DNA from 2 places in the Alterirhizorhabdus profundi genome. Region 2 is predicted to be linked to the other one. Evidence: predicted binding sites of a transcription regulator. Region 2 holds the regulator's gene; the other holds the start of a gene.

Region 1 (9,903 bases), 1.8 Mb from region 2:
CCGTTCCGGGCGCGATTCGATCAAATCGCGATGACGTTCGACCGGCGGACTCCCGCGCCGTCGCGGCATGGCTATACCGGGCGGATGAACGCCACCACCGAAGACGCCGGCGCGGCCACGCTGAGCCCGCGCGTCGCCTTGCTCTCGATCCTCGGCTTCTGGACCTTCTACTTCGCGATCGTGACCGTGCGCTCGACGGTGCTCGAGATGGGCGACCAGTGGGACATGCTGGGCCGGCGCCTGATCGTGACGGTCGCCAGCGCGGCCGCCACGCTGCTGCTCTATCTCGTCCTGCGCCGCATCCCCCGCCGCTCGCTCGGCCTCAGCGTCGCCATCGCCGCGGTGCTGGCGGTGCCGGCGGCCGTGCTCTACTCCACCGCCAACTTCCTCGCCTTCCGCGCGGTCACGGAGCGGGAGGAGGCGGCCAAGGCGCGCAAGACGACCAAGATGGTCGTGATTGACGCGCCGCGCGGCACCGCGCCGGCCGCTCCGCCGCCGCCCCCCCGGCCAGGCGGCGCCGGCGGCGCCCGCGCCGCCCGCCGCTCCCGCCCGCGCCGCGCGATCAGCGTGCATGTCGAGGATGCCGACGGCCGGCGCAGCGAGCCGGTCGTCACCGTCGATACGAGGGCCAATCCGCGGCTGCCCGATATCGAGGCGATCGTCGCCTCGGCGAGCCGAGATGCCGGCGCGGCGATCCGCGAGGCGCGGCGCGCCGCCGCGCGCGGCCTGGACGATGCCGACGACAGCGTCGCCGACGCGACGGACGCGGCGGAGGCCGTGCAGGATGCCGTCGCGGCCATCGCCGAGGCCCGCCGCGCGCAGGCCGGCGTCACGGCGGCGGGCGGATCGGAAGCTGCCGCCGAGGCTGCCGAGGCCGTGGCGGCGGCGCGTGCCGAGGCGGTGGTCGCCGCGCGCGAGGCGCGGCGCGCCGCCGCGGCGGCGCGGGCCGCCGCCGCCGTGCCGCTGCCGCCGGTGACGCTGGACGCCAATCGCCGCATCATGGTGCAGGTGGGCGGCGGCAGCGACGGCCACAGCATGACGCCGATCCAGGCGATCGCCGACAATGCCGCCAACGGCTATTTTTTCATCGCCGCCTGGGCCGCCCTGTACCTGGCGATGTGCTACGCCGCCGAGACCCGCGTGGCCGAGCGCCGCGCCGCCCGCTTCCGCGCCGCCGCCCAGTCCGCCGAGCTGCGCGCGCTGCGCTACCAGGTGAATCCGCACTTCCTGTTCAACACGCTCAACTCGCTCTCGTCGCTCGTCATGATCGGCAAGGCGGAGGCGGCCGAGCGGATGATCATGAACCTCAGCACCTTCTTCCGCACGAGCCTGACCGGCGATCCCACCGACGACATGCGGCTGGACGAGGAGATCCGCCTCCAGCGCCTCTATCTGGACATCGAGGCGGTGCGCTTTCCCGAGCGGCTGGTGGTGGACATCGCCGTTCCGCCGGAGCTCGAGAACGCCTGCGTGCCGGGCCTGATCCTGCAGCCGCTCGTCGAGAATGCGGTGAAATATGGCGTGTCCCGCGCGCGTCGGCCAATTACCATCCGCATCCGCGCAAAGGAGCAGGGATCGGTGTTGCGGCTGACGGTGGAGGATGACGGCGACACGATGCTGCCGGACGAGGATGCCCCGCCCGGCACCGGCGTGGGGCTGCGCAACGTGCGCGATCGCCTCGCCGCCCGTTATGGCGAAGCCTGCGCGTGCGACTGGGGACCGCTGCCCGGCGGCGGCTTCGGCGTGACGCTCCTCCTGCCGCTGGTGCGGCGTGACTGCTGAGCCGGCGCCGCTCCGCACGCTGGTGGTGGACGACGAGCCGCTCGCCGTCGAGCGTCTCCAGATCCTCTGCGCGCGGACGCCGGGCATCGATCTGGTCGGCACGGCGAGCGACGGGGAGGCGGCGCTGCGCCTCGTCGATGCTCTACAGCCGGACCTGCTGCTGCTCGACATCGCGATGCCGGGGCTCGACGGGCTGGGCGTGGCGACGGCGCTCGCCGCGCGCGCCGAGCGGGGCGAGGGCGGCGGGCGGCCGGCGATCATCTTCTGCACCGCGTTCGATCAGTTCGCCGTCGCCGCCTTCGACGTCGCGGCGGTCGACTATCTGCTGAAGCCGGTCTCCGCCGAGCGGCTGGAGCGATCCGTCGCGCGCGTCGGCGAGCGGCTGCGCGCGGCGCCGCCGCCGCAGCCGGCCGCGGCGCCCAGCCCCCACGCCGACGAGTTCTGGGTGCCGCACCGATCCGAGATGATCCGCCTCGCCGCCATCGACATCGACCGGATCGACGCCGAGCGCGACTATATGCGGCTGCATATCGGCCAGCGCAGCTTCCTGCTGCACCAGACGATCAGCGAGCTGGAGCGGCGGCTGGACCCGCAATTGTTCATCCGCCTCCACCGCTCCACCCTGGTCCGCCGCGATTTCATCGCCAAGCTGCGCCACGACGGCCTGGGCGTGTGGCATGCCGACCTGCGCGACGGCGGCGAGGTGCGGATCGGCCGGACCTATCTAGCGGCGGCCAAGGAGATGGCCGGCCGATAGGCGGCTATCGGCCAGGTGGCGGTGATGATAGGGGCAGGCACATGCTGACGCTCGCTTGCCACTGCGGCCTGATCCGCGTGCGGATCGACCGGCGACCCGACTATATCCACGAGTGCAACTGCACCCTGTGCAGCAAAACGGGCGCGCGCTGGGGCTATTTCCAGCCGGCGGACGTGGCGGTCGAGGGCGCGGCGCGCGGCTATACCCGGGCGGACAAGGACGATCCCGGCGCGGAGATCGGCTTCTGCGGCCGGTGCGGCTCGACTACCCACTTCACCCTCACCGCCGGCGCCGTGGCGAAGTTCGGCAACGGGGTGATGGGCGTCAACATGCGGCTGGCCGACGAGCGCGACCTCGCCGGCATCGAGCTGCGCTTCCCCGACGGGCGGGGCTGGGCCGGCGAAGGCCCGTTCGGCTATGTGCGGCCCGCTTCCATCATCGGCGAGGATGCGGGCTTGGCGTGAGCGGCGGTGGGCGGCTGCCATGGCCGATCGCTTCCGACCTTCCGTGCCGTCGTGCTGAAACGCGTTCAGCATGGTCCGGGCTGTTCGGCGATCGCCTATAGCCCGGCGCGATAGGCCGCGACGGGCATCCGCCGGTCGAGCGTCGCCAGGGTCGCCTCATAGGCCTCGTCCGCGAACGTCTCCGTCGCGGTGTCGAACAGCCATTCGAAGTGATCGACGGGGCAGATGTTCGTGCCGACGACGCGGAGATAGTCGATCGGGCGATCGATCAGCACCAGCGGGTGGAGGCCGCGCATCAGGTTGACGACGGTCGTGTCCTCGCCCGGGCCGATCGCGGGAAAGATGGGCAGCGCCGCCCGCCGCGCCGCCAGGGTCATCTCCCAGCCGTAGCGGCGGGTAATGGCGAGGCGCCCGCGCGCCGGCCACCACAGCAGGGTGCGCAGCAGCAGCGAGGCGGCGGCCCTGGCCGGGGCGAGCGCGGCGACGGCGAAGGCGATGCGCTGCGGATCGCTGAGATCGTCGTCGTCCCAGGTGCACAGGATGCCACCGCGCGAGCGGGCCACGGCGGCGTTGCGCAGCTCGCCGAGCGGCATCTCCGCCACGCTGTCGATGCGGATCGTGGGATCGCCGAGGGCGGCGACGTGGGCGGCGAGCGCGCCGTCCGTCGCGGCGGTGACGATCACCAGCTCGCGGTTCGGATAGGTCTGGCGGCGGTAGCACTCGATCGCCAGCGCGGCGGGGAAGATGCGGCCGCGGCTGATCATGGTGCAGCTGACGAGCGGTGGGGCGGCGCCCCAGCCGTCCGGCAGGGTGAGCACCCCCTCCTGCGATCCGCCGTCCGGTGCCGTGATCGCGACGGGCGCGGTGCGGGCGGGGGCCGCGGCGGCGATCGGCGCGTCGGTCGGCGGGGTCTCGGGCATGTCGGGCGCCGGCATAGGCCGGATCGTGCATGCGCGGAAGCGTGCGGACCATCCCCGGAGCGTCGGCTTCGGGGATGGTCCGCGGCGGGGATCAGTGCGCGGCGGCGTGGAGCGAAGGCGCGCCGACATTCTGCGCGAGCTGCGTGGCCGAGCGGGCGCTGGCGATCGCCAGATCGACGCGCGGGCGGGCGGCGGCGTTCGCCTGGGCGCGGCAGGCCGCCATGCGCTGCTGGGCGGCGAGATCGCGCGTGTCGGCGGTGCCGCAGACCGAGCGCACCGCGAGGCGAACACGCCGCTGCAGCGCGGCGCTGCCCTGCGCGGAGGTGAGATCGAGATCGCCGTGGCGGATCTCGACGCTGCGCTGATCGCCGAGATCGGCGGCGTGGGCAGGGATGCCGGCAACGGCAGCGAGGGTGGCGGCGGCAGATACGGCGAGGGTGCGGATGGTGGCGATCATGATGAAATCCTCCGTTGATGAAATCCCGTTCTCGACTGCGGGAGCGATCCGCCGCCGCTGTCCGGGATTTCCTTTACGGATTCGCGTCGTTCGTGCGTCTGTTCTTCGACGGGGCCGCCAATAGCCTCCACATGCGACATGATCGGCGACGAACGACCTGATCTGTTCGACGAACGTCGCGGCGAGACTTCAGTCGATCCGCTCAACCGACACGCGCTGCTCGACGAGCTGGCATGCGCCGAACACGGTCATGAAGGCGATGTCCAGCGCGTCGCGGCCCACCGCCATCCGCACCAGCCCCTCTACCGGCGCCAGCCGCGTCGCATCGACCAGCTGCCAGCCATTTTCCAGCCACACCTCCACCACCGCGTGGAAATCCGGCGGATCGAGCTGCCACGCATAGGCCGAGACGACGCGCGCCGGGATGCCGGCGGCGCGCGTGAGGGTGGTCATCAGATGCGCATAGTCGCGGCACACGCCGTGGCGGGTGACGAACGTGTCCTTGGCAGTGGTCGTCGCGTCGCTTGATCCCGCGATGTATTTCAGGTGATCGTGCACCCAGTCGGCGATGGCCTGCACCTTGGCGCCGCCGCTGTAGCGGCCGAACTCGTCCTCGACGAAGTCGTTGAACTGGTCGCTCTCGCAGTAGCGGCTCGGCCACAGATAGGGGATCACCAGCGCCGGCAGATCGTGGCGGTGGGCCAGCTTGAGCGTGCTCAGGTCCGGCACGTCGCGCGTCACGTCGAACACGCCCTTGTAGGTGGCGCGCCACGATCCGTGCGCGTGCATCCAGGTGCGGCGGCCGATGCTCTCCTCGCCGGGCACCGGGCGCAGGGGGCCGCTGCCGTCGATCGTCAGCGAATCGGAGATCAGGATCTGATCGGGCAGCGGCGCCGCCTCGATCGTGAGCAGCACGTCCACCGGCTCCGCCATCTGATAGTCAAGCACCGCCTCTATGCTCAGCCGCATATCCCGTTCCCCCACGCTGTTCGACGATGCGCCCCGAACCGCCCTGCGCCGCCCGCGTTCCAGCCGCCCGCGGAGAAATTACGGCCGCGCTGCGGGCGGGCGCGAGGAGGCGGGCGCGCCCTGCGTCACGCGGTGGGCGAAGGCGGCGATGTCGGCGAGGACGGGCGCCTTGCCGCGCAGCGGGCGGGCCAGCGCCGTGACCATGCCGACATGGCCCAGGCGCGGATATTCACGTACCTCCACGGGCACGCCGGCGGCCTGGAGCACATGGCCGAGGGCGCGGCCGTTGCGCGGCAGCACCGTGCGATCCTCCGCGCCGCTGAGCAGCAGCGCCGGCGGATCGCCTGCGCCGGCGAAGCGGATCGGCTGGGTCTCCTCCGGCACCGGCCACGCGCCGAAGGTCGCGGTGGTGATCGGGCCTTCGAGCGGCAGGAAATCATAGGGGCCGGCAAGGCCGACGAAGCCGCGCACCGCCCCCCGCGCATCCCCGAGCCACTGCGGATCGAGCGCGAGCATGGCCGCGTTGTAGGCGCCCGCCGAGTGGCCGACGAGCACGATGCGCGCGCGATCCCCGCCGTAGCGCGCCACGTTCGCCCGCGCCCAGCGCACCGACGCGGCGCAATCGGCGAGGAAGGCGGGAAAGCGCACCGCCGGCACCAGCCGGTAATCGGGCACGACGACGACGAACCCGCGCGATGCCAGCGCCCGCGCGGCGAAGCCGTAGCCGCGGCGGGTGCCGGAACTCCACGAGCCGCCGTAGAAGAAGACGATCGTCGCCAGCGGCGACGCCCCGGGTCGGCGCGGCGCATAGACGTCGAGCCGCTGGCGGGGATCGGCGCCGTAAGGCAGATCGGCGGCGATCCGCATGGTGCCGCCATCCTTCGGCACCAGCGCGTCGAAGGTGCGCAGCGGCGAGCAGCCGGCCGTTGCCAGCGCGGCGAGCAGCGCCTGTCCGATCCTCTGGCCCAGCCGCATCGTCATCCCTGGCGGAAAGTGAGGCAGGGGCGATACAGCGCGCCGCCCGCGCCGCACAGGCGAAAAGACAACGGGGAGGGCCGATCAGCCCTCCAGCACCGGGAACGGCAGCTCGGCAAAGGCCGCCCGGCGCGGCCGGGCCGCCTCGCGGCGCAACGCATCGAGCGCGGTCGCCACGTGCGCGCCGACCATGTCGTAGTCCAGCCGGTCGCTGGTGGCGAGCGCCTGGACCAGCATCGCTTCGAGGGCGGCGGCATCGGGGGTACGCATGGCCAAGACAAGTCCTCCGGCAACGGGATCGGCGGACGACTGCCGCCGCGTGCCGCCCCGATCCGCCTGCACCGGATTACGGCGCCCAAGCCGCGATGTTTAGCGCCATGCCGGCAAACGCCGCGGCGACGGTCGGCACCGGGCGGGCCGATGTCGCCCGCGCCGCGCGCTAGGCAGCGGCCGCCGCCACCCTATATCGGCGTGCGCGGGGCCGCTTGCCCGAGCCGAACAAATCTGGAACAGAGGGCGCCATGCCGAACCACGATCCGATACCGGGGGCCGCCCGATGCTGACCCACATCAGCGTGCGCGGCGCACGCGAGCATAATCTGAAGGACGTGTCGGTCGACATCCCGCGCGACAGCCTGGTCGTCATCACCGGCCTCTCCGGCTCCGGCAAGTCGAGCCTCGCCTTCGATACCATCTATGCCGAGGGGCAGCGCCGCTATGTCGAGTCGCTGTCCGCCTATGCGCGCCAGTTCCTGGAGCTGATGCAGAAGCCCGACGTCGATCATATCGAGGGCTTGAGCCCCGCCATCTCGATCGAGCAGAAGACGACCAGCCGCAACCCGCGCTCCACGGTGGCGACCGTTACCGAGATCTACGATTATATGCGCCTGCTGTGGGCGCGCGTGGGGGTGCCCTACTCGCCCGCCACCGGCCTGCCGATCAGCGCGCAGACCGTGTCGCAGATGGTCGACCGGGTGATGCAGCTGCCGGAGGGCACGCGCTTCTACCTGCTGGCGCCCGCCGTGCGCGGCCGCAAGGGCGAGTATCGCAAGGAGCTTGCGGAGTGGCAGCGCGCCGGCTTCACGCGCGTGCGCATCGACGGCGAGTTCCACGAGATCGAGGAGGCGCCGGCGCTCGACAAGAAGTACAAGCACGACATCGAGGTGGTCGTCGATCGCCTCGTCGTGCGCGCCGATATCGAGACGCGGCTCGCGCAGAGCTTCGAGACGGCGCTGAAGCTGGCCGAGGGTCTCGCCTATGTCGATCTGGCCGAGGGCGTGGTGCCCGGCCGCGAGGCGGAGGCGGCGCCCGCCGGCACCAGCAAGAAGGGCGCCGCCAAGGGATCGGCCGCGGCCGGCGTGGGCGCCGTGCCCGCCAACCGCATCACCTTTAGCGAGAAGTTCGCCTGCCCCGTCTCCGGCTTCAGCATCGCCGAGATCGAGCCCCGCCTGTTCTCGTTCAACGCGCCGCAGGGGGCGTGCCCGGCGTGCGACGGCCTTGGCGAGAAGCTGTACTTCGATCCGCAGCTCGTCGTGCCGAACGAGCATCTGTCGATCGCCAAGGGTGCCGTGGTGCCGTGGGCCAAATCGAACCCGCCGTCGCCTTACTACATGCAGGTGCTCGCCAGCCTCGCCCGCCACTTCGGCTTCTCGCTCGACGTGGCGTGGAACATGCTGGCGCCCGAGCATGTCGCCACGATCCTGCACGGCACCAGGGGCGTGCCCGTCGCCCTGAAGTTCATCGACGGCAAGAAGAGCTACGAGGTGAAGAAGCCGTTCGAGGGCGTGATCGGCAATCTGGAACGCCGCATGCTCTCCACCGAGAGCGCGTGGATGCGCGAGGAGCTGGCCAAGTACCAGTCCTCCGCGCCGTGCGAGGTGTGCGGCGGCGCGCGCCTGAAGCCGGAGGCGCTGGCGGTGAAGATCGCCGGCGAGGACATTTCGATGTCCACCCGCCGCGCGGTCGGCCCCGCGCTGGCCTTCTTCCGCGACATGCCGAACCATCTGAACGATCAGCAGCGCGCGATCGCCGAGCGCATCCTGAAGGAGATCGTCGAGCGGCTGGGCTTCCTCGACAATGTCGGGCTCGACTATCTGAACCTCGATCGCACCAGCGGCACCCTTTCCGGCGGCGAGAGCCAGCGCATCCGCCTGGCGTCGCAGATCGGCTCCGGCCTGTCGGGCGTGCTCTACGTGCTGGACGAGCCCTCGATCGGCCTGCACCAGCGCGACAACGACCGGCTGATCGTGACGCTGAAGCGGCTGCGCGACCTGGGCAACACGGTGATCGTGGTCGAGCATGACGAGGATGCGATCCGCACCGCCGACTATGTGATCGACATGGGGCCGGGCGCCGGCGTGCGCGGCGGGCAGGTGGTGGCGCAGGGCACGCTGGCGGAAATCCTGGTCAACGAGGACAGCCTGACCGCAGACTATCTCACCGGCAGGCGGGCCGTGCCGCTGCCCAGGGCGCGCCGCAAGGGCAATGGCCGCCTGCTGACGGTGAAGGGCGCCACCGCCAACAATCTGAAGAACGTCTCCGCCTCGATCCCGCTCGGCACCTTCACCTGCATCACCGGCGTGTCGGGATCGGGCAAGTCCACCTTCACCATCGATACGCTGTACGCCACCGCCGCGCGCACGCTGAACGGCGCGCGGATGCTGGCCGGGCACCACGAGACGATCGAGGGGCTGCAATATCTCGACAAGGTGATCGATATCGACCAGTCGCCGATCGGCCGCACGCCGCGATCGAACCCGGCGACCTACACGGGCAGCTTCACCCAGATCCGCGACTGGTTCGCCGGTCTGCCGGAATCGCAGGCGCGCGGCTACAAGCCGGGGCGGTTCAGCTTCAACGTGAAGGGCGGGCGGTGCGAGGCGTGCCAGGGCGACGGCGTGCTGAAGATCGAGATGCACTTCCTGCCCGACGTCTACGTCACCTGCGACGTGTGCCACGGCGCCCGCTACAATCGCGAGACGCTGGAGGTGAAGTTTCGCGACAGGAGCATCGCAGACGTGCTCGACATGACGGTGGAGGACGCCGTCGAGTTCTTCAAGGCGGTGCCGCCAATCCGCGACAAGATGGCGATGCTGGCGGAGGTCGGTCTCGGCTACGTCAAGGTGGGCCAGCAGGCGACCACCCTGTCCGGCGGCGAGGCGCAGCGGGTGAAGCTGGCCAAGGAGCTGTCACGCCGGGCGACCGGCAACACCCTCTACATCCTCGACGAGCCGACCACCGGCCTGCACTTCGAGGACGTCCGCAAGCTGCTGGAGGTGCTGCACGCGCTCGTGGAGCAGGGCAACAGCGTGGTGGTGATCGAGCATAATCTGGAGGTGATCAAGACCGCCGACTGGCTGATCGACCTGGGCCCGGAAGGCGGCGACAAGGGCGGCGAGATCGTGGCGACGGGCACGCCGGAGCAGGTGGCGCAGGAACCGCGCAGCTATACGGGCGCCTATCTGAAGCCGCTGCTGACGGTGAGGGAGACATCGGCACCGGCGAAGGCGACCGTAGCGAAGCGCGGGGCCGCACGGAAGGCGAAGGCCGCGGGCTGATCGGCGGCGGTTCGCCGGCGTCG
Region 2 (9,903 bases):
ATAAGCGGCGATGGCGGTCGCGTGGCGGAGAAGCTGCCCGAGACGTTCGACAGCGAGGAGGCCGCGCGGGCACGCGCCACGGCTGACTATGGCATGGGGCCGGAGGCGGGCGCCTCGCCGATCGGCCGACGGCCCTGAACGGCGGCGAGCAGCGCGTCGGCGAAGCGATCGGCCCAGAGCGCCACGCCGCCGGGCGCGGCAAGGCGATCCTGACGGAACTCCACCTCCACATAGGGCAGGCCGCGCGGATAGGCGTGGCGCGGCACGCTGTGATCGGTGCCGTCCATGCGATAGGGCTCGTTGTCGCCGACGACGAAGCCGCCCTGGGCGATCAGCGCCGCCAGCGTGGCGCGAGCGAACGAGGGATCGCCGCCATCGTGCAGTATGCCGATCTCCCACGGGCGGGCCGAGCCGGCCATCACCGGCGTGAAGCTGTGCAGCGCGACGAGGATCGTCGCCTGACCGCGCGCCTGCCGCGCGTCGATCGTGGCGGCGATCGCATCCTGATAGGGCGCGTGGATCGCGGCGACGCGGGCGGCGCGATCGGCGGCGGAAAGCATGGCGTTCGCCGGAATGGCGGTGCCGTCCGACATCGCGGGGATGGCATCGGCCGCGTCGGGCCGGCGGTTGCAGTCGATCACCAGCCGAGAGTAGATCTGGTGGACGAAGGTGGCGTCGAGCAGCGCCGACAGCCGATCGCCCAGCGCGCGCACGCCGATGTCGCAGGCGATGTGGCGGGCATGGTCCGCCTCGTCGATGCCCAGCCGGCCCAGCGCGCGCGGCACCGCGACGCCGGCATGATCGCCGGTGAGAAGGAACGGCGAGCGGCCGCCCGAGTTGACTATGCCGACCGGAGGGGGGTCGCCCGACGCCAGCAGTCCGCCGATCGCGGTGGCGGCCGGCGATGTCGCGTTCGTCCCCGGATTGTTCATGTGCGGAACTCGCCTCGATGCCGGTGCTGACGATCAGCCATGTCACGCATTACAAATATCGCCAGCCGGTGGCGTTCGGCGAGCATCGCATCATGGTACGGCCGCGCGAGAGCTATGACCAGCGGCTGATCGAGGCGCGGCTGGACATCGATCCGCCGCCCGCCAACCTGCGCTGGCTGCACGACGTGTTCGGCAATTCGGTGGCGATCGCCCGGTTCGACCGGCGAGCCACGGCGCTGCGCTTCGCCAGCTTCGTCCGGCTGGAGCATTTTCCGGTGGCGCGCGAGCATGTGGACGTGGAGGCCTATGCCAGGCGCTATCCGTTCACCTACTCGTCGGAGGACATGCCGGACTTGCTCCGCTCGATCGAGCGGCAGCATCACGATCCTCATCGGGTGATCGACGGCTGGGCGCGCCGCTTCGTGGCGGAGAGCGGCGCGACCGATACGGTGGCGATGCTGAGCGACATGACGGCCACGATAAAGCGCGACTTCACCTACGTGCCGCGGCACGAGAAGGGCACGCAGACGCCCACCGAGACGCTGAAGAAGATGCAGGGCACCTGCCGCGACTTCGCCGTGCTGATGATCGAGGCGGTGCGCGCCCTGGGCTTCGCGGCGCGCTTCGTCTCCGGCTACGTCTACAATCCCTCGCGCGGCGAGGGGCGGGTGGGCGGCGGCAACACCCATGCCTGGGTGCGCGTGTTCCTGCCCGGATCGGGCTGGGTGGAGTTCGATCCGACCAACGGGATCGTCGGCAATCGCGGGCTGGTGCGCGTGGCGGTGGCGCGGGACCCCTATCAGGCGGTGCCGCTGTCCGGATCGTGGAGCGGCATGCCCTCCAGCGCCGCCGGCATGGACGTGAGCGTGGAGATCCACCTGGAAGACGCGCAAGACTTTGCAACGGCGGCGGTGCAGGCCGTCGCAGGAAGGGGCGACACATGCTGATCCGCGCCGGTTACGAGATTCGCTTCGACACCGAATATGAGACGCCGATGCTGGCGATGCTGAGCATCCACCCCTCGCGCAACAAGGATCTGCGCACGGCGCAGCGCATCGTCGCCGCGCCGGACGTGCCGATGTACGATTATTTCGACCCGTACGGGAATGTCTGCACCCGGCTCTCCGTGCCGCCGGGCGGGCTGACGCTCTCGGCCGATTTCACGATCGAGGATGACGGCCTGCCCGATGCGACGCCGCCGTGGGGGCCGCCGGTGCCGGTGGACGAACTGCCCGACGACATCCTGATGTACCTGCTCGGCAGCCGCTACTGCGAGACGGACCGGCTGATGGCGACGGCCTGGGGCCTGTTCGGCCACCTGCGCGACGGGCGGGAGAAGGCGGCGGCGATCGCCACCTTCGTCCACAACCATGTGCGCTTCGGCTACGAACATGCCCGCGCCGACCGCACCGGCTGGAACACCTATCAGGACCAGGCCGGCGTGGAGCGGGATTTCGCGCATCTGGCGATCACCCTCTGCCGCTGCATGAACATCCCGGCGCGCTACTGCACCGGCTATCTCGGCGATATCGGCGTGCCGCGCCGCGACGCGCCGATGGATTTTGGCGCGTGGTGCGAGGTGTATCTGGGCGAGGACTGGTACGTGCTCGATGCGCGGCACAACCGCCCGCGCATCGGCCGCATCGCCATGGCCTATGGCCGCGACGCCACCGACACCGCCCTCACCACCGCATTCGGCCCTGCCGCGCTCGCCGAGTTCGTGGTAACGACGGAGGAAGTGACCGACACGAACTGAACGGGAGGGGATCGTGGACAACAGGCTGCTCGCGCCATGGACGGCCCCGCTCGGCGCGCCGCCCTTCGCCGACATCGACCCGGCCGATTTCCTGCCCGCGCTGAGCGTGGCGATCGACGAGAACCGGCGCGAGATCGCCGCCATCGCCGACGATCCCGCGCCGGCCGACTTCGCCAACGTGATGGCGGCGCTGGAGCGATCGGGCGAGCGGCTGGGCCGCATCCGCCGCCTGTTCTGGACGCTTTCCAGCGCGCAGGCGAGCGACGGCATCCGCGCGATCGAGGCGGACGTATCGGCGCTGCTGACGGCGCACGGCACCGCCATCAGCCACGATCCCCGCCTGTTCGCGCGGGTGAAGGCGGTGTGGGAGACGCGCGACACGGCCGGCCTCACGCCCGAGCAGCGCCGGCTGGTGGAGACGAGCTACAAGGGCTTCGTGCGCGGCGGCGCCGGCCTGTCGCCGGCGGACAAGGCGCGGCTGGGCGCGATCGACCAGCGACTGGGCCTGCTCTCCGTGCGGTTCGGCCAGAACGTGCTGGCCGCCACCAACGCGTGGGAGATGCTGATCGACGAGGACGATCTGGCCGGCCTGCCGCTCTCCGCCCGCAGTTCCGCCGCCGCCAGGGCCGAGCGGCGCGGCGCGGCCGGGCGCTTCCTCTTCACGCTCGATCGCGGCGACTATGAGACGGTGCTGACCTATTCCGCCCGGCGCGACCTGCGCGAGCGGATGTGGCGCGGCTTCACGGGCCGCTGCTCCGGCGGCGAGCATGACAACGGGCCGCTGATCGCAGAGATCGTGGCGCTGCGGGCGGAGAGCGCGCGGCTGCTGGGCTATGCGACCTATGCCGACTACAAGCTGGACGACAGCATGGCCGCCCGGCCCGACGCCGCCGAGGCGCTGATGATGCGGGTGTGGGAACCGGCGCGCGCCCGCGCGCTGGACGAGGCGCGCGAGTTGCAGGCGCTGATCGACGCCGATCACGCGGAGGATGGCGACGGCTTCGCGCTGCAGCCGTGGGACTGGCGCTTCTATGCCGAGCGGGTGCGCTGCGAACGCTACGCCTTGGACGGCGCCGCCTTTGCCGAGCATCTGCGGCTGGGCGCGGTGCGACGGGCCGCCTTTGACGCGGCCGGCCGGCTCTACGGCCTCCGCTTCCGCGCGCGGCCGGACCTGCCGGTCTACCATCCGGACGTGGACGCATGGGACGTGGTGGATGCGGCCGGCGCCGACGTGGGCCTGCTCTACACCGACTATTTCGCCCGGCCCGAGAAGCATGGCGGCGCGTGGATGGGCAGCCTGCGCACCCAGGAGAAGCTGGACGGAAGCGTGCGGCCGATCGTCTACACCGTCGCCAACTATGCGAAGGGCGAGGGCGGCGACGCCCGCCTCTCGATCGACGAGGCGCGGACCCTGTTCCACGAGTTCGGCCACGCGCTGCACGGCCTGCTCTCCGACGTGACCTATCCCAGCCAGGCCGGCACGTGCGTGGCGCGCGACTTCGTGGAGTTTCCGAGCAAGTTCATGGAGCATTGGATCGTGGCGCCGGAGGTGCTGCGCGGCTTCGGCGTGCCGGACGGGCTGATCGCGGCGCTGGCCCGGGCCGACACCTACGGCCAGGGCTTCGCCACCGTGGAGTTCCTCGCCTCCGCCCTCGTCGATCTGGCGCTGCACCGCGATCCGCCGGCCGAGCTGGACGTGGCGGCGTTCGAGACGGCGATGCTCGACCGGCTCGGCTGCCCGCCGGCGATCGGCATGCGTCACCGGCTGCCTTATTTCACCCACGTGTTCGATGGCGGCTATGCGAGCGCCTATTACAGCTATCTCTGGTCGGAGGTGCTGGACGCCGACGCATTCGGCGCGTTCGAGGAGGAGGGCGGCATCTTCGACGCCGCGCTCGCCCGCCGCTTCCGCGAGGAGATACTGGCGCGGGGCGACAGCCGCGATCCGATGGATTCCTTCGTCGCGTTCCGCGGGCGCGGGCCGGACGAGGCGGCGCTGCTGCGCGCGCGCGGGCTGGACGGCGCCGAGTTGGCGATTGCGCCGGATCGGGCCGCGACCTAGACTGATCCGCACTCTGGCAAGGGGACGAGCGATGGCCGACGACAATCAGACGGGCGACATGAAGGACCGTATCGTGGAGCCGCTGAAGGCCGCCGGCGACGCGCTGCGCGGCGCGGGCGCCAAGGCCGCGGAGAACAGCTCCGCGATCAGCCTGACCGTCATCGACCATGCCGAGCAGAACACCCGCGAGGCGTTTGCCGCGCTGCGCGCCGCCGCCAAGGTGACGTCGGTGACGGACCTGATGAAGCTGCAGGGCGACTACGTGCGCGAGCAGAGCACGCGCAGCGTGGAGCAGGCCCGCCAGATCGGCGAGATGATCACCCGTTTCGGCCGCGACGTGATGTCGCCGCTGAACAAGAAGGACTGAGTCGGGGTGCGGTGCTGAGCGAGCGGTGCTGGGCGAGTGCCGCCCCGGCAGTCGGCCGCGTGCTGCGAACGGTAGCGGACGAACGCGGGGACTGCGGCGCTAGCCGAAGCTACGTCGAGCTTCAGACCGGCTCGACGGTCGAGCCTGTGCCGCGCGCCGGGATCTCCGTCGCAGCGAACACGCTCTCCAAAGCCTCATCCACCCTCTACGATCGACTTGTCCCAGAGCCGGCCGCGTCCCGCCGCCGATCGCCAGGTTCACGCTCCTCCGCCATCAGTAGCGGCGCAGCAGCCCGGCCAGGCGGCCCTGCACGCGCACCTGATCGGGCGCGTAGCGTTGCGGATCATAGGCGCGGTTGGCGGGATCGAGGCGGATCATGCTGCCCTCGCGGCGGAAATATTTGAGCGTGGCCTCGCTGTCCTCGATCAGGGCGACCACGATCTGGCCGTCGCGCGCCACCTCCGTCCGCAGGATAAGCGCATAGTCGCCATCCAGGATGCCGGCCTCGACCATCGAGTCGCCGGCGACCTCCAGCGCATAATGCTCGCCCGGGCCGAGCAGGGCGGCGGGCACCGAGAGCGAGGTCTGGCCCTCCATCGCCTCGATCGGCACGCCGGCGGCGATGCGGCCGTGCAGCGGCAGCTCGATCACGTCGTTGGCGGCGATCGGCAGCACGGCGGGCGCCTTGGCGATCGGCTTCACCACCGGCGCCTCGCGCGCGCGTTCCGGCATCTTGAGCACTTCCAGCGCGCGGGCGCGGTTCGGCAGGCGGCGGATGAAGCTGCGTTCCTCCAGCGCGCTGATGAGGCGGTGGACGCCGGACTTGGAGCGCAGGTCCAGCGCCTCCTTCATCTCCTCGAACGAGGGCGAGACGCCCGTCTCCCCCAAGCGATCGTGGATGAAGCAGAGCAGTTCATGTTGCTTGCGCGTGAGCATGGCGGGCTCCGGAACGGGAACGAACGGGGAACGTGTAAGAAGCCCGAATCGCCCTGTCAAGCGCATCTCACCCGATCGGCAGTATTTCCACCGCCGCGCCCGCCGGCAGTGCCGCCTGATGCGGCGCGCGGGCGATCAGCAGCTCGGCGGCGGAGAGGCTCGCCAGGGCCGCGCTGTCCTGCCCGGAGAGGGGCATCGCCCGCCCGCCATCCCACCGCCCGCGCAGATATTCGGCCCGCACGCCGGTGGCCGGCAGCGGGCCGGCGAGCGTGGCGGGCATAATGCGGGGCAGCGGATCGGCCGCGCCCTGCATGCCGCGCACCAGCGGCAGCAGGAACAGGTTGGCGGTGACGAAGGCGGATACCGGATTGCCGGGCAGGCCGACCATCACCGCATCGCCGAGCCGCCCGGCCATCAGCGGCTTGCCCGGCTTCATCGCGATGCGCCAGAAATCGATCGTCGCCCCCGCCGCCGCCAGCGCCGGGCGGACGAGATCGCGATCGCCGACGGACGCGCCGCCCGTGGTGACGACGATATCGGCATCGACCACCCGCGCGAAGGCGGCGGCGAGCGCATCCAGCCGATCGGGCACGATGCCGGCATCGATCACGTCCACCGCCAGCCCGCCTAGCAAGGCGGCCAGCATCGGCGCGTTGGACGAGGGCAGGCGCGTGCCCGATACCGGCTGCCCGGCGGGCACCAGCTCGTCGCCGGTGGAGATCAGGGCGACGCGCAGGCGGCGGCGCACGGGCAGGGTGCCGTGCCCGCCGACCGCCGCCAGCCCGATCCGCGCGGGGGTGATGAGGGCGCCGGCCGCAATCAGCGTGCCGCCGGCGATGAAATCGGTGCCCGCCGCCCGCACGTGCGCGCCCGTGCGCGGCGGCCCCTCGCCGGCCAGGATCAGCCTTGCCCCGTCCCGCTCCGCCTCCTCCTGCAGCAGCACCGTGTCCGCGCCCGCCGGCAGCGGCGCGCCGGTGAAGATCCGCGCCGCCTCGCCGGGCGCGAGGGGCGTGTCCAAGCCGGCGCCGGCGGCGCTCTCGCCCACCACGGTCCACGGGCCGGGCAGCTCGGCGAAGCGGAGCGCGTAACCGTCCATCGCCGACAGGTCGGCGGCCGGCTGTGTGCGCCGCGCCGTCACGTCGGCGGCGGCGAAGCGGCCGGCGGCGGCGTTCAGCGACACCGTCTCCGCCGCCACCGGCCGGCCGAGCGCGAGGATGCGGGCCTGCGCCTCGGCGACGGGCAGCAGGCTCATGCCGCGCGCCAGTCGCCCGAGCGGCCGCCGGACTTGGCGAGCAGGCGGACGCCCTCTATCCGCATACCGCGATCGAGCGCCTTGGCCATGTCGTAGATCGTCAGCAGCGCGACCGAGACGGCGGTCATCGCCTCCATCTCGATGCCGGTCGAGTAGCGGGTCGTCACCTCGGCGGTGCAGCGGATCGCGCCCTCCTCGAGCACGAGATCGAGCGAGACGGCGGCGATCGGCAGCGGATGGCAGAGCGGGATCAGCTCGGCCGTCTTCTTGGCGGCCATGATGCCGGCGACGCGGGCCACGGCGAGCACGTCGCCCTTCTTCACGCTGCCGGCGCGGATCGCCGCCAGCGCCTCGACCGAGAGGAGGATGCGGCCCTCGGCGGTGGCGGTGCGCGCCGTTTCCGGCTTGGCCGATACGTCGACCATGCGCGCGGCGCCGGCCGCGTCGAGGTGGGTCAGCCCGGTCATGCGCCTTCCAGCAGCCGGCGGGTCGCGGCCTCGACATCCGCCTGCCGCATCAGCGATTCGCCGACGAGGAAGCAGGAGACGCCGTGCGCCGCCATCGCATCCAGATCCGCGCGGGTGGCAAGGCCGCTCTCGGCGACGAAGGTGCAGCCGGCGGGCGCGCGGCCGGCCAGTTCGTAGGTGCGGGCGAAATCGACCGAGAAATCGCGCAGGTCGCGATTGTTGACGCCGATGAGGCGGGAGGAGAGACGCAGCGCGCGATCGAGTTCGGCGGCGTCGTGCACCTCCACCAGCGCATCCATGCCGTGCTCGGTCGCGGCGGCCTCGATCTCGGCCATGGCTCTGTCGTCCAGCGCGGCGACGATGATGAGGATGGCATCGGCGCCGAGCGCGCGGGCCTCTGTCACCTGCCAGGGATCGACGATGAAATCCTTGCGCAGGCACGGCAGCGGCACGGCGGCGCGGGCGGCGACCAGATAGGCGTCGGCGCCCTGGAAATAGCTCTCGTCGGTCAGCACCGAGAGGCAGGCGGCGCCGGCGGCGGCGTAGGCGCGGGCGTGGGCCGGCGGATCGAAATCGGCGCGGATCAGGCCCTTGGAGGGGGAGGCCTTCTTGATCTCGGCGATCAGGCCGAAGCCGCCGGCCGCCACCCGCGCATCCAGCGCGGCGCGGAAGCCGCGCGGGGCCGGGGCGGCGGCGGCGCGGGCGGCGAGATCGGCGAACGGCACGGCGGCGCGGCGGGCGGCCACCTCCGCGTGTTTGGTTTCGAGGATGGCGGTGAGGCGGTTGGACATCGTCGCCAGACCCATGCCGCAGGACACGCAGATTGCAAGCCGGATCGGACCAGAGGCGGGGCGGGGATTGTTGGGGAGGGTAAGCCTTACAGCTTCCGCCTCCGTCATCAGGATGACGATCGCTTCGCAACGATGATGATCGCCCCGAAGCGAGGACGATCGCCGTGGAGCGAGCAGGCCGTCTGCATGGATCGCGTTCAGGGTGACGACGGCATGTGACCGGCCGGCGGCCCGGCGGCGTCGACGATCACCTCCAGCGCGACGTTCACGAAGTTGGCGGCGGTCAGCTGGATCAGGGGGATCGGCGCGTGGACGGTGTCGATGCGTTGCACGTTATGGCGGGTGATGCGGACGAGGAAGCGATCGCAGCTGCTGAGCACTAGCATCCTTATCGCGCGATCGTCGTCCAGTGCGATATTCTCGACGATGCCTTCGTAGGCGACGTTCGCGCCGTCATGCTCCAGCGTCGTCACGACATAGGCGATGATGACGCTGTTGGCCGGCCGCGCGAGATCGACCCAGCGCTTCAGCCAGCCGAAGGTGGCGGCCTCGCGCATGTCGCGCACCGCGCGCCAGCCGCTGGCGCGATAGGCCGCCAGCCCCACGATCAGCGCCGGCAGCAGCAGCGAGACGAACCACGAGAGGAACGCCGCGTCGCTCACCACGCCGGCGGAGCGGCCGCCGGTGAGGATGACGCGGTAGATGTTCGGATCGAACGGAAGGACGATGCACCGCCCGCTCCAGCCGCAGACGCCGGCCTGCACCGCCAGCAGCGCGGAGAGGAGGATGTGCCCGGCCAGCGCGCCGAACACGATGACGAGCAGGCTGAAGGTGGAGCCCGGCTTCTCCGCCGCCTGCGAGATCAGGTCGGATCGTTCGCCCGCGCGCAGGCCGGCCCACAGACCCAGACCCGGCGCGAGCAGCAGCAGCGCCAGGAACAGGGTGTAGCTGAAGCTCACCCTAGATCGAGTTCGGCTTGGCCTCTAGGTCCGCCCCGTCGGCATCGGCGCCACCGTCCGCGCCCTCGCGAACGACGAACTTGCCGTCCACATAATCCGCCGCGTTCCGGGCCGCCTTCCAGCTGCCGAAGCGGGCGTGGACCCTGATCCCGGTCTCGATCGATTCGGCGGTGTTGACGCGCATGCAGCCTCCAAACGCAAATATAAGCGAGGGGCGGCCCGGCGGCAATGGCCGGGGTGCCGATCCGGTCAGGCGGCTATGCGGAAGCCGCTATCGATCCCCGGCCAGCCGCATGTCGAGATAATTGTCCACCGAGCGCATGAGGTCCGGCATCTCATGCTCGAAGAAGTGGTTGGCCTTCGGGATCGTATCGTGGTGGA

The links. Region 2 encodes LexA, which represses DNA repair genes until DNA is damaged. Its sites were predicted from a motif close to GTTCCNCNCTTGTTCT; they were not measured.
Region 1: the regulator LexA is predicted to act here: its motif matches at 6,820-6,835, upstream of uvrA (excinuclease ABC subunit UvrA).

The regions. Positions count from the first base shown of each region.
Region 1 is NZ_CP046535.1:2,701,956-2,711,858, reverse strand. It holds partial or broken gene GNT64_RS12925 (sensor histidine kinase) at 1,045-1,782, shown strand; gene GNT64_RS12920 (LytR/AlgR family response regulator transcription factor) at 1,772-2,539, shown strand; gene GNT64_RS12915 (GFA family protein) at 2,581-3,003, shown strand; gene GNT64_RS12910 (glycosyltransferase family A protein) at 3,099-3,923, opposite strand; gene GNT64_RS12905 (UrcA family protein) at 4,015-4,380, opposite strand; gene GNT64_RS12900 (transglutaminase-like domain-containing protein) at 4,570-5,349, opposite strand; gene GNT64_RS12895 (alpha/beta hydrolase) at 5,428-6,330, opposite strand; gene GNT64_RS12890 (hypothetical protein) at 6,409-6,600, opposite strand; gene uvrA (excinuclease ABC subunit UvrA) at 6,881-9,880, shown strand.
Region 2 is NZ_CP046535.1:932,296-942,198, forward strand. It holds gene GNT64_RS04275 (hypothetical protein) at 1-138, shown strand, start outside; gene GNT64_RS04280 (N-formylglutamate amidohydrolase) at 87-932, opposite strand; gene GNT64_RS04285 (transglutaminase family protein) at 950-1,879, shown strand; gene GNT64_RS04290 (transglutaminase-like domain-containing protein) at 1,873-2,688, shown strand; gene GNT64_RS04295 (M3 family metallopeptidase) at 2,702-4,750, shown strand; gene GNT64_RS04300 (phasin family protein) at 4,782-5,117, shown strand; gene lexA (transcriptional repressor LexA) at 5,391-6,053, opposite strand; gene GNT64_RS04310 (molybdopterin molybdotransferase MoeA) at 6,121-7,305, opposite strand; gene moaC (cyclic pyranopterin monophosphate synthase MoaC) at 7,302-7,772, opposite strand; gene trpC (indole-3-glycerol phosphate synthase TrpC) at 7,769-8,563, opposite strand; gene GNT64_RS04325 (hypothetical protein) at 8,761-9,522, opposite strand; gene GNT64_RS04330 (hypothetical protein) at 9,524-9,706, opposite strand; gene GNT64_RS04335 (alpha/beta hydrolase) at 9,794-9,903, opposite strand, start outside.